Regions from separate parts of the Candidatus Villigracilis vicinus genome, predicted to be linked through region 1. Evidence: riboswitches for the same ligand, from Rfam matches in the RefSeq annotation. Region 1 holds a riboswitch; the other holds the start of a gene.
What was found. A riboswitch is a leader RNA that binds a small molecule or an ion and turns the genes downstream of it on or off. The one in region 1 is predicted to bind cyclic di-GMP.
Positions count from the first base shown of each region.

Region 2: linked by a shared signal. The riboswitch ahead of ruvB (Holliday junction branch migration DNA helicase RuvB) and the one ahead of IPG80_RS05950 (hypothetical protein) in region 1 are both predicted to bind cyclic di-GMP.

Region 1 is NZ_JADJDD010000005.1:202,684-207,847, forward strand. It holds gene IPG80_RS05940 (hypothetical protein) at 1-293, opposite strand, end outside; gene IPG80_RS05945 (signal peptidase I) at 297-2,138, opposite strand; gene IPG80_RS05950 (hypothetical protein) at 2,246-2,611, opposite strand; cyclic di-GMP riboswitch class I at 2,721-2,809, opposite strand; gene htpG (molecular chaperone HtpG) at 2,917-4,770, opposite strand; gene IPG80_RS05960 (helix-turn-helix domain-containing protein) at 5,014-5,164, shown strand, end outside.
Region 2 is NZ_JADJDD010000003.1:210,029-215,192, forward strand. It holds gene IPG80_RS04495 (ABC transporter permease) at 1-1,090, shown strand, start outside; gene IPG80_RS04500 (biotin/lipoyl-binding protein) at 1,173-2,000, shown strand; gene IPG80_RS04505 (HlyD family secretion protein) at 1,981-2,295, shown strand; cyclic di-GMP riboswitch class I at 2,413-2,507, shown strand; cyclic di-GMP riboswitch class I at 2,508-2,589, shown strand; partial or broken gene ruvB (Holliday junction branch migration DNA helicase RuvB) at 2,671-3,696, shown strand; gene IPG80_RS04515 (hypothetical protein) at 3,706-3,996, shown strand; gene IPG80_RS04520 (DUF2905 domain-containing protein) at 4,024-4,227, shown strand; gene queA (tRNA preQ1(34) S-adenosylmethionine ribosyltransferase-isomerase QueA) at 4,312-5,164, shown strand, end outside.

The DNA.
Region 1 (5,164 bases):
CTGCCGCCAACGATACAATCACTGCCGCCCAACCCATCGATCGTATCCATGCCAGAACTCGCGAGGATCAGGTCATTCCCTTCGGTGCCAACCAATGTGCCGGAACCCGTAACAAGATTGGATACCGTCAGTCCTGCACAGGCAGAGGGACGCAAATGGTTCACTTGAAATGAAATAGCATTAATATCCAGCCGCGTGGGCGGCACGGTATTCATTGCCGCCACCGCAGTCAGTGAGGTAAAGATAAGCAGAACAGCCAGAAGAAACACGGAATAACGAAGCAGGGTTCGCATGGGTCATATCTTTACTTTATGCATCATCGTGGTATCCAATTGGGCTGCATCAAATACCTGACTGGCGTCGGTTACATACTCGGGAGGTTTACTGCCTGTCCATGTCTTTTCTGATCGTGCTTCCGATTCAGGCTGGAGTTCATCCAACCCCAAGATCTCTTTTTGAGGAGGATACGTATAGATCAGGCGATCACGGACTCGAATGGGCTGGTTTTCAGCTTCCTGAGAATTTCGCGAGACAGGAAGCACAAGGGGCATGCCAACGTTTGCAACAGTGGCTCTTTCCATCTCTGTTGCACATTCATCAATCACGGCAATGCCCTGTCTACCGGTTGTGATCACATAGCGATAGGTTACCCCGTGGCTTTGCACAAAATAAAAATGCAGGAAGTTTCGCCGCATGTGCAGGATCATCGTATCGTTACGTTCTGCAAGCCGCGCCAGATCATCCATGCTATCAACATCTACAACCGCAGCGGCTGGCGGCAAAGTCTGATCATGAATATTGACGATCATCGCGCTGTACTTTAATCGCATCAATGCTTCTTCACTTTGGCTGGCGGTTTGATATAGACCAACACCCACAGCAAAGGTGATCAACCCTGATATGGCAAACCCAAATACCGCTATAAACCGTAAACTCCAAACCGGCACACTCAACCCAAACAAGGAAAGGCTGTTCAAGCGCGGAATGGAACTTCCAACAGTACCTGTCTTCGAAAAATGCAGAGGGTCAGGCTGGGATGGGACTTCGCTCAGGTAAAAATGGATCTTGTCGTATTGAAAGAGCAATGCTTGTGAGAAAGAATCCTGAACCGGATTCCCTTCTGCATTGGCAACAAATGAGGCTTCCGTAATGATCTCCAGAGTGTAGGCGGTTTGCTTTAACCCAGCTTCGGCTTCTACAAGGTTAACGATCGCTTCCACCTGGCACAAGTCCAAGGTAGCAGTGCTGAAATAAGAGGTGCCGGAAAAAGCCATATCGTTATACAGCGGAATGGTCCGCTGCCAGCCGCTTTGTTCGTCCAGAATGCGGGCATACATTTTATGGCTGCCGATAATGCCTTGCAGGCGTCCGCCGCCAATGTTGTAGTTGAAGCCGACGTTAAGAAAACATGTCAACTTGGGGAAGACTGGCTCACCCGAGCGGACTACATCCAGATCGTAAACCCCCGGCGTGCCCGTGGCAGAATAGTAATAATCTCCCGTTTGTTCATAGGGAATACTTTCCATGGGCTGGTTGAGAGGATGAACGAAGGAATAGATTCCCAACGCAAGAAACAGCGCAGCCATCAACCCGCATCCCCAAAATAATCCCTGGGAGTGTTCACCAAACTGAATGGACGGGAATCCGCCCTCCCGTTTGGTTCGAGGCGTTTTTTTGAACATGTCCAACATAAGCAGCACTCCAAACAATCCAGTCGTTATCGCCGCATTCATCGGTTTTCGAAACCAATCTACTGCTTTCCCCAGTTTAGGGATGTGTATCCATAGCTTTCCGACAACTTCACTTTGTGTCGGTTGATGCGTATCCTGCCAGCTATTGTTATCCCCTTGCATAATAAAATGGTCGAATTCCAAGCCAACAATGCGATGGAAAACGAATTGCCTGATATTCGGATCTTTGTAGACGACCGCATCCCCCACCGTATAAACGGTTTCTGCCCGCACAAGCACAAGGTCTCCAAGCAGGAAGCCTGGTTCCATACTATTGCCGTTCACGATCACGTACGTCAGAGGTCCGCCAAGCTGGGTGGGCGCCAATGTAAGCCAAAACACCAACAGAAGGAAAAACAGGCTTGACCCTGTAAATAGAATGGATTGCTCTTTACTGACCTTAATCATGAGGAATGCCGGGAACTTTTACAAGTACCGGGCTTGTTCCCACTGCCGCCCTGCCAACCAGCAAAGGGTGCGTTTGGGAACAAGCCCGGCATCAAGAGGAGATGAGCTTAGTTACTGGCAGCGACCACACGCAACTGATTGATCGTGGAAACATCCAGCCCGGTTGTGGTGCATTCCCAAACCGTGCCGGTATCGAGGGTACAACCATACCAGGTGCCGCTGGCTACAAGTTGAACCTTAACCTGTCCCGCAAGAGCAGCGGCGCCAAGATCAAAAGCGACACTGTCCAACTTGGACGGGTCGGCGGCATTAAGGGTGTACGCAACATCCGTCACGGTATAACCGGTGACATCCCCCAAACCTTCACCGGCTTTCGTATCAGGAACTACATTGGCAGCAGCAAACGCATAAGACGCTACCGCGATCGCAACAACAGCGGCAACTGCAAATACAACTTTCAAAAATTTAAACATGGCTTTTCTCCTTTTCAGAAACAAATGAAAAACGGTCCGAAACAGCCATCCGAATAAAAAAGCCTGGCTTGAATAAGCCAGGCTGATAGAACTATGCAACAGTGGTATCTTCGGCGGCCTGGCGGTCATGGTCATTATGATGACGGTAGACCCATAGCTTTGCGTCACCGGCTTTCACCGGTTTTGCCTTAATCGGATGTGCATGTACTATAACATGCACATCCGATTGATTCTCCTTACAGAATAGTTGCAGCGCAATAATTTGATAGGTATTTGCAAACGTGATTAACCTCACCAGTAAGGGGTTATTTTTGCCCTTTCAATGCCGCTTCCATAATCTGCTGCACGCGCGCTGCCATGCTCGAAGGATCAGGATGCAAACCTTCCACGAGCAAGGCACTATCAAAAACCTGCTCAATAATGATGGTCTGCAACTCTCCATCTGTTTTCAATAAGCTCTTTAACATCGCATGTGCGGGATTCAACTCCAGCACCTTCTTCGGCACTTCATATTCCTTGCCCAAATATTTATACACACGTTGAAGTTCCGGGTTGGAATTTTCATCTGCATCCACCAAGCGTGCAACAGATGTAACCAGACGGCTGCTGGCACGAACATCAGTAACGCGCTCGCCAAGCACTTGCTTGAATTTTTCAACGAGAGAATTGAAGTCACCTTCGGGGATTTTCTCCGCCTCAGACTCTGCCTTGGGCTGTTCTGTCCCATCCGCCTCTGCCCCGCTGATACTTTTCAGCTCATAATCCTTGAATTTGCGCAAGCTCATCAACATGAATGAGTCCATCGGCTCGGTGAGCAGCAACACTTCAGTGCCGTTCGCCTGGAACGCATCCAGATGCGGACTGCGCAACACCGCTTTGGGGTCTTCACCTACAATGTAGTAAATAACCTTCTGCCCATCTTTCATTCTTGAAACATACTCATCAAGCGAAGACCAGGTTTCGGGGTTGGTATTGGTCTTGAAACGCAGTAATGGCGTGATGGTGTCTGTATCCGCAGGAGTAGCAGCAATGCCCTGCTTGAGGTAAACACCAAATTCGCTCCAGAAGGCGGCATATTTCTCCGCATCTTTCTTCGCCAACGTCTCCAGCTCTTTAATGACCTGGTTGGTGATCACCTTTTTCAACTTTGGCATCAATCCGCTGGATTGCACCGTCTCACGTGAGACATTGAGCGGCAGGTCTTCCGAGTCGACTACGCCTTGTACAAAGCGTAAATATTCGGGCAACAGGTCTTTGTTGTATTCGTCGATCAAAATATTACGAGAGTACAACTTTAGTCCGTCTTCCTTGCGGAGCGAGAACATATTCCGTTCCGATTTGGCAGGGAAGAATAAGAGCGCATACAACTGCACAGGTGCATCCGTCACCATGTGGACATGCATCAACGGGTCTTCAAAATCAAGCGTGGTCTGACGGTAAAAATCCTTATATTGCTCAGGGGTAATCTCATTACGAGCCGTACGCCACAGCGAAGACTGCTTATTGACCGGCTTCTCATCCTCGCCCACATAGATCGGAAAGCCGATGTAATCCGAATGTTTATTGACAATATTCTTCAGGCGGTATTCCTCGGCAAATTCCGCCGCATCCTCTTTCAGTTTAATTTCAATACGTGTACCGCGTTCAGACATCTCTGCCGGGCTGATTTGGTACGTATCATCCCCTGTGGCAAACCAAGTCACCGCCTGAGCATCCGGGCGGAAGGAACGAGAGGTAACACGTACCCACTCCGCCACCATGAAAACCGAGTAAAAGCCCACGCCAAACTGACCGATCAAGCCGGAGGCGTCTTGATTCTTTTCCTTCGCTGTTTCCAAAAATTTACGCGCACTGGATTGGGCAATGGTTCCCAAATGATCCACAAGCTCATCTTGTGTCATACCAATGCCGGTGTCTTGAACGACAATGGTGCGATTGTCCTTATCCACTGTCACATGGATCTTTAGTTCCACATCAGGGTCAAGTACGTTTTGGTTCGTTAACATCTCAAAGCGCAGGCGATTGATCGCATCCGACGCATTCGAGAGCAGCTCGCGCAAAAAGACCTCGCGGTCCTTATACAGCGAGTGGATGAGGATTTGCAGAAGCTGTTTGGTCTCTGCTTTGAAAGTAAATTGCTGGGTGCTTGTATCTGTCATGTTGCCTCCTGAAAACGAGGTTTTTTCTTATTTATAGTACGTGTGCGTAAAAATTTTATAAGAGAATGAAAAACCTCAGCCTGTGCGGCTGAGGTTCCAAATGTAGTTCCCCTCTCGTCTCTACATGAGGCGGGTAGATATCAAAAATAATTAAATTATTTTACAACTTAGACTTGAAAAGTCCAGTAAAAGAGTTTACACTTTACTCAAAGATTTTTTTGAGTCGTAAAGGTGTAATTTCCCATGGATCGTAAAGAATTTGGCTTTCTCATCTCCCTACTCCGGCAGGATCTGGATCTGACCCAATTTAAACTGGCAGAATACGCCGAGATCGATATTGCGGTCATCAGTCAGATCGAACGGGGCGTAAAAAAATTTTTTGACCCAGATCTGC
Region 2 (5,164 bases), on a different contig from region 1:
CCTGTTCACATTGACCATGGGTGGTGCTATTTTTATTGCTGTTTTCAATGTGCGTACCAGTTTGCGTGACTACACCGACCAGATCGGCAGCTACTTCCGTGCTGATGTGACTTTGGATTTTGACGAGGCGTATCGCATCAATGAGGTGCAGAAATTCGCCTCGCAGATCGAGGGCGTGGAGAGGGTGGAAGGCTGGCAGTTCATCGGTACTGAATTGTTGTACCCCGATGGCACTGTGGCGGATAATATCAACTTGCTTGCACCGCCCGCGAAAAGCGAACTGGTCAACCCCCTTATTGCTTCAGGACGCTGGATCCGTCCGGATGACGTTCGAAAGTTGGCGGTTAGTGAAGCGGTTTTAAATTTTTACCCTGACTTGAAACCTGGCGATTCCCTTCGCCTCAAAGTGGATGGACGCGAAGAGGTCTGGGAAGTGGTAGGTATCTTTAAGTTCGTAGGGCGTGAAGGCATTCTTGCATACACTCCACTTGAATATGCAGAGCAAGTGCTCAATCTAAAAAATCGCTCATTTTCTTTCCGTGTGGTCACGACTCAGCATGACCGCGAGTTTCAAGATCTAATGGCAGAGAAATTGGATGATCAGTTCCGGGCTTTGGGCTTCAAGGTGCGTCAAGCTGAATCAGGTCTGGCTTCACTGGATACTGTTTCTGAAAGTCTGGATATTTTGATCGTCTTCCTACTCATTATGGCAATTTTGACTGCCATCGTAGGTGCGATGGGTTTGACCGGCACAATGGGCATGAATGTGCTTGAACGTACGCGTGAGATCGGAATTATGCGCGCCATTGGTGCTGATGACCGTGCCGTGATGCGCACCGTGATCGGTGAAGGCTTTGTGATCGGCTTTATTTCCTTTGTGTTGGCCATCATTGTCTCGATCCCGCTTACGTATCTGCTTGCCACCATCGTCAGTTTGGCGATCTTTGAAACGCCCATTGACGTGGTCTTCACATATCTGGGATACGTCATTTGGTTGGGGTTGGTGTTATTACTTTCTGTCATCGGTTCGATACTGCCTGCACAAAACGCGGCTCGACTGACCATTCGGGAAGTGTTGGCGTACGAATAATGGATTCGGGGTGCTTGTGAGCTTCCTCGAGTTTATTACTGAATCTGAAAAAAATCGCAACTGTAAATGAAAAAAGGTTTATATGAAAAAAAATAATTTGAAATTAATCGCATTGACCACCCTCCTCTTGCTGGCTTTGTCTGCATGTGGCGGGCAGGGAACCGCAACGGCGGAAACGCCTGTGGATAACATTATCGCTTCAAGCGATGTGATCGCGGAAGGACGACTTGAGCCTGTCCATGCAACGAATTTGAATTTTCAAGCTCGCGGCGTGGTGGAAGAAGTGTTCGTTCAAGCTGGCGACACTGTCAGCGAAGGGGATGTTCTTGTCCGTCTTACAAATGCGGGCGGGGCAGAGGCGCAGGTCCTCATCGCACAGAATGCCTACGACGAACTGCTCCGAAATGAAAGTGGTGATCGCGCCAAGCTATGGGAAGTGTATATGAACGCCCAGATCATCCGCGCCGAGGCTGAGAAAGAATGGGAAGGGGTGGATGTCACTGCTGTCGAAGATCGCATTACGGAACTTGAAGGCGATATTGAAGACTTGAAGGACGAACTGAAAACTGCCCAGGAAGATTTTGATAAATACAAAGATCTCGATAAGGACAATACCAAACGCAAAACTGCCGAGGATGACCTTGAAGCGGCGCAGGAAGATTTGAGTGCCAAAATCCGCGAATTGGAAGATGAAGCTCGCACACGTGATGAAGTGAAGGCTGCTTACGATGCCGCATTGGCTGCTGAGGCTGAAGCCAAGTACCAATATGAGATCAGCCTTGACGGTCCAAATGCTGACCAGCTTGCGCTCGCCAAGGCAAACCTTGACGCAGCCAAAGATGCACTCTCAACATATCTGATCACTGCGCCGTTCTCTGGTGATTGCAGATGTGAACGTCAAGCCGGGTGAACAGGTCACAGCTGATGTGCGTGCTGTGAGCGTTGTGGATTCAGAGGAGTGGTATGTTGAAACCACAGATGTGACCGAATTGGAAGTTGTCAATCTGAGTGTGGGTCAGGCTGTTACCATTCGACCAGACGCCAAGCCTGACCTCGAATTGAATGGAACGATCACCGAGATCAGCAATGCCTTTACCCAGCAAGGCGGTGACATTCTCTATTCCGTCCGCATTCGTGTGGATGGCTCTGACCCCAGCTTGAAATGGGGCATGACGGTGGAAACCGTTTTTAGAACAGGTGAGTGATTGTAATTCGCGCTGGAACGTGCAATAATAAAATTGCTCCGAGAAAGAGCAAAACCGGGAAAACCCGGCAGCGCAAAGCCCTGATCTAAAGCTGAACCGAGCCATGATCACAAGGGCTGCCGATAAAAGCAAAACCGTCAAAAGACGGCGGCGCAAAGTCAGAGCGTCTACCTCCAGTTCTCGTAACTGGTCAAGACCGACCGACTGCCGAAAGGCTAAGGGAAACTTGGCGGCGCAAAGTCATGGGTCTAAAATCGTAATTCGTTTACCGATCACGACCGCCAGACTGCCGAAGAGCAAAATTTATCCAGCCGGGATGACTGATTTTTAGTCATCCCGGCTTGGTTTAAAATACCGCAGGGTATAATCGCCCGTATGGCAAAATCACCTTCCAAAGCCCTCGACCCTGAAGCCAAGCCCGATGACCGCGTGGACAATGCCCTGCGTCCGCAGAAGCTAAATGACCTTATCGGTAAGGATCAAGTCAAGGAAAACCTGTCCATTTTGATTGCGGCGGCACGACAACGCAATGAAGCCTTGGATCATGTCTTGTTCTATGGTCCACCTGGGTTGGGCAAGACCACACTGGCACATGTGCTTGGCAATGAAATGGGTGGTAATCTTAAAAGTCACTGCAGGACCCGCCATTGAACGTGCGGGCGACCTTGCAGCCATCCTTACCAATTTACGTGCAGGTGATATCCTCTTTATTGATGAAGTGCATCGCCTCGGACGCGCCATTGAAGAAGTGCTTTACCCGGCCATGGAAGATTTTGCATTGGATATCGTCATCGGCAAGGGACCTTCGGCTCGTTCCATCCGCCTGAAGCTGCCACGCTTTACTGTGGTCGGTGCCACGACCAGACTCGCTCTGGTCACTGCGCCGTTACGCGCAAGGTTTGGCGCGGTCTATCGTTTGGACTATTACGAACTCGAAGCCATGAAACAGATCGTAAAGCGGGCGGCGGCGTTGTTGAAAGTTTCCGCAGATGAATCCGGCATCAGTGAAGTGGCGAGGCGCGCGCGTGGAACACCGCGTATTGCATTGCGCCTTTTACGACGCGTGCGAGACTTTGCCCAGGTCCGCGCGGATGGTGTCATCACGCAAAAAGTTGCAAAAGAGGCGCTTGACCTTCTCCAGGTAGACCCGCTTGGTTTGGATGATGTGGATCGCCGCGTCTTGAAGACCATTATCGAAAAATACAACGGCGGACCGGTGGGGTTGAATACCATCGCCGCTTCCATCAGTGAAGAACAGGATACGATCATGGATGTGGTTGAGCCGTACCTGTTGCAGCCTTGTTTTCTCGATCGTACTCCGCAGGGCGCGTGGCAACCAAGTCTGCGTATGAGCATTTGGGTTATCAATATACAGAAGAAGGGCAGCCGCGGTTGCTGTAGGTTATCAGTATGAAGCAGGAAGTCATCATCAAAGCAAACGCCCACGAAGATCTAAAGCCATTGGTGGTCGCCGCCATTCGCAATCAAATGAAGTTACTTCAACAGGATATTGACGCTTCGCTGGAGCGGATTGCCGGGTTTGAGAAGCGAACGGGGTTATCCTCTAACGAGTTCGAAGAAAAATTGAGCGGACACGAGATCGAAGAATCGCTGGATACCCTGGATTGGACGATGGAACTCGCGTCGCTGCGGTTGCTTCAGCGAAAATTTCAATATCTGTGCGAAGCGGAAATCCTCTAGCTTTATGGAAACCCTTCGCGTTATCTGATGCTGGGCGGCATCTTTCTTTTTATCTTTGGCGGGGGAGTGTATCTTGCTTCGAAATTCGGTTTTCCATTGGGGCGATTACCTGGCGACATCCGTATTGAAGGTCAGAATGGCTCGTTTTACTTTCCAGTAACAAGTTCCATCCTGCTCTCGGTTCTGCTGAGCATTTTTGTAAACATCATTTCAAAGTTCTTGAATAAATAATCTCCTGATGAATTGCATATTGGGTTGATTATTTGGATGCTTTACATTACTTTATTCTTTACCTCACGTTGAAGATATTTCTGCATGAAAACAACAGACTTTGATTACCACCTCCCAGAAACGTCCATTGGACAAACCCCCGCCGAGCCGCGTGATTCATCGCGGCTGCTGGTCTTGCATCGTGACAGCGGGGAAGTAGAGCATCGCTTCTTTCGTGACGTGGGTTCCCTCCTTCGCCCGGGCGACCTCCTCGTCCTCAACCAGACTCGTGTAATTCCGGCGCGTATTTTTGCCCGAAAAGATACAGGCGGAAAAGTGGAACTGCTCCTCCTGCGCCGCCGCGACGATTTAACCTGGGAAGCCTTGGTGGGTGGTAAAGGCTTGCGTGTAGGCAAATTGGTGCATGTTGAAGATGGACCGACCGCGCAGATCGTTGAAATTCTTGAAGGCTCGGAGCGGCTGATCAAATTCTCTGAACCGATCGAGCCTTATTTTTGCGCAGGTTGGGAATGTGCCGCTGCCCCATATATTCACGAAAAACTGTCTGACCCGGAACGTTACCAAACTGTCTTTTCGAAAGAGCCTGGTTCTGCGGCTGCCCCAACTGCCGGGCTGCACTTCACGCCACAGTTGTTGGATGCGCTCAAAGCGGCGGGCGTGAAGGTCGCCTATGTTACTTTACATGTCGGCTTGGATACCTTTGCGCCAGTTAACGAAGATGACCCGGCAGAGCATAAAATTCATAGTGAGTGGTCGCTTTCGCAAGCCACTGCAGATGCGATCAACCAAACCAAACGCAATGGGGGGCGGGTGATCGCGGTAGGGACAACAAGTGTGCGGACGTTGGAAAGTGCTGGTCAAAGCTCGTCATCTGACGCTCAAACAGCGAATAGCGAATATCAAATTGAATCATTTGTTGGTGCGACCACCCTCTTCA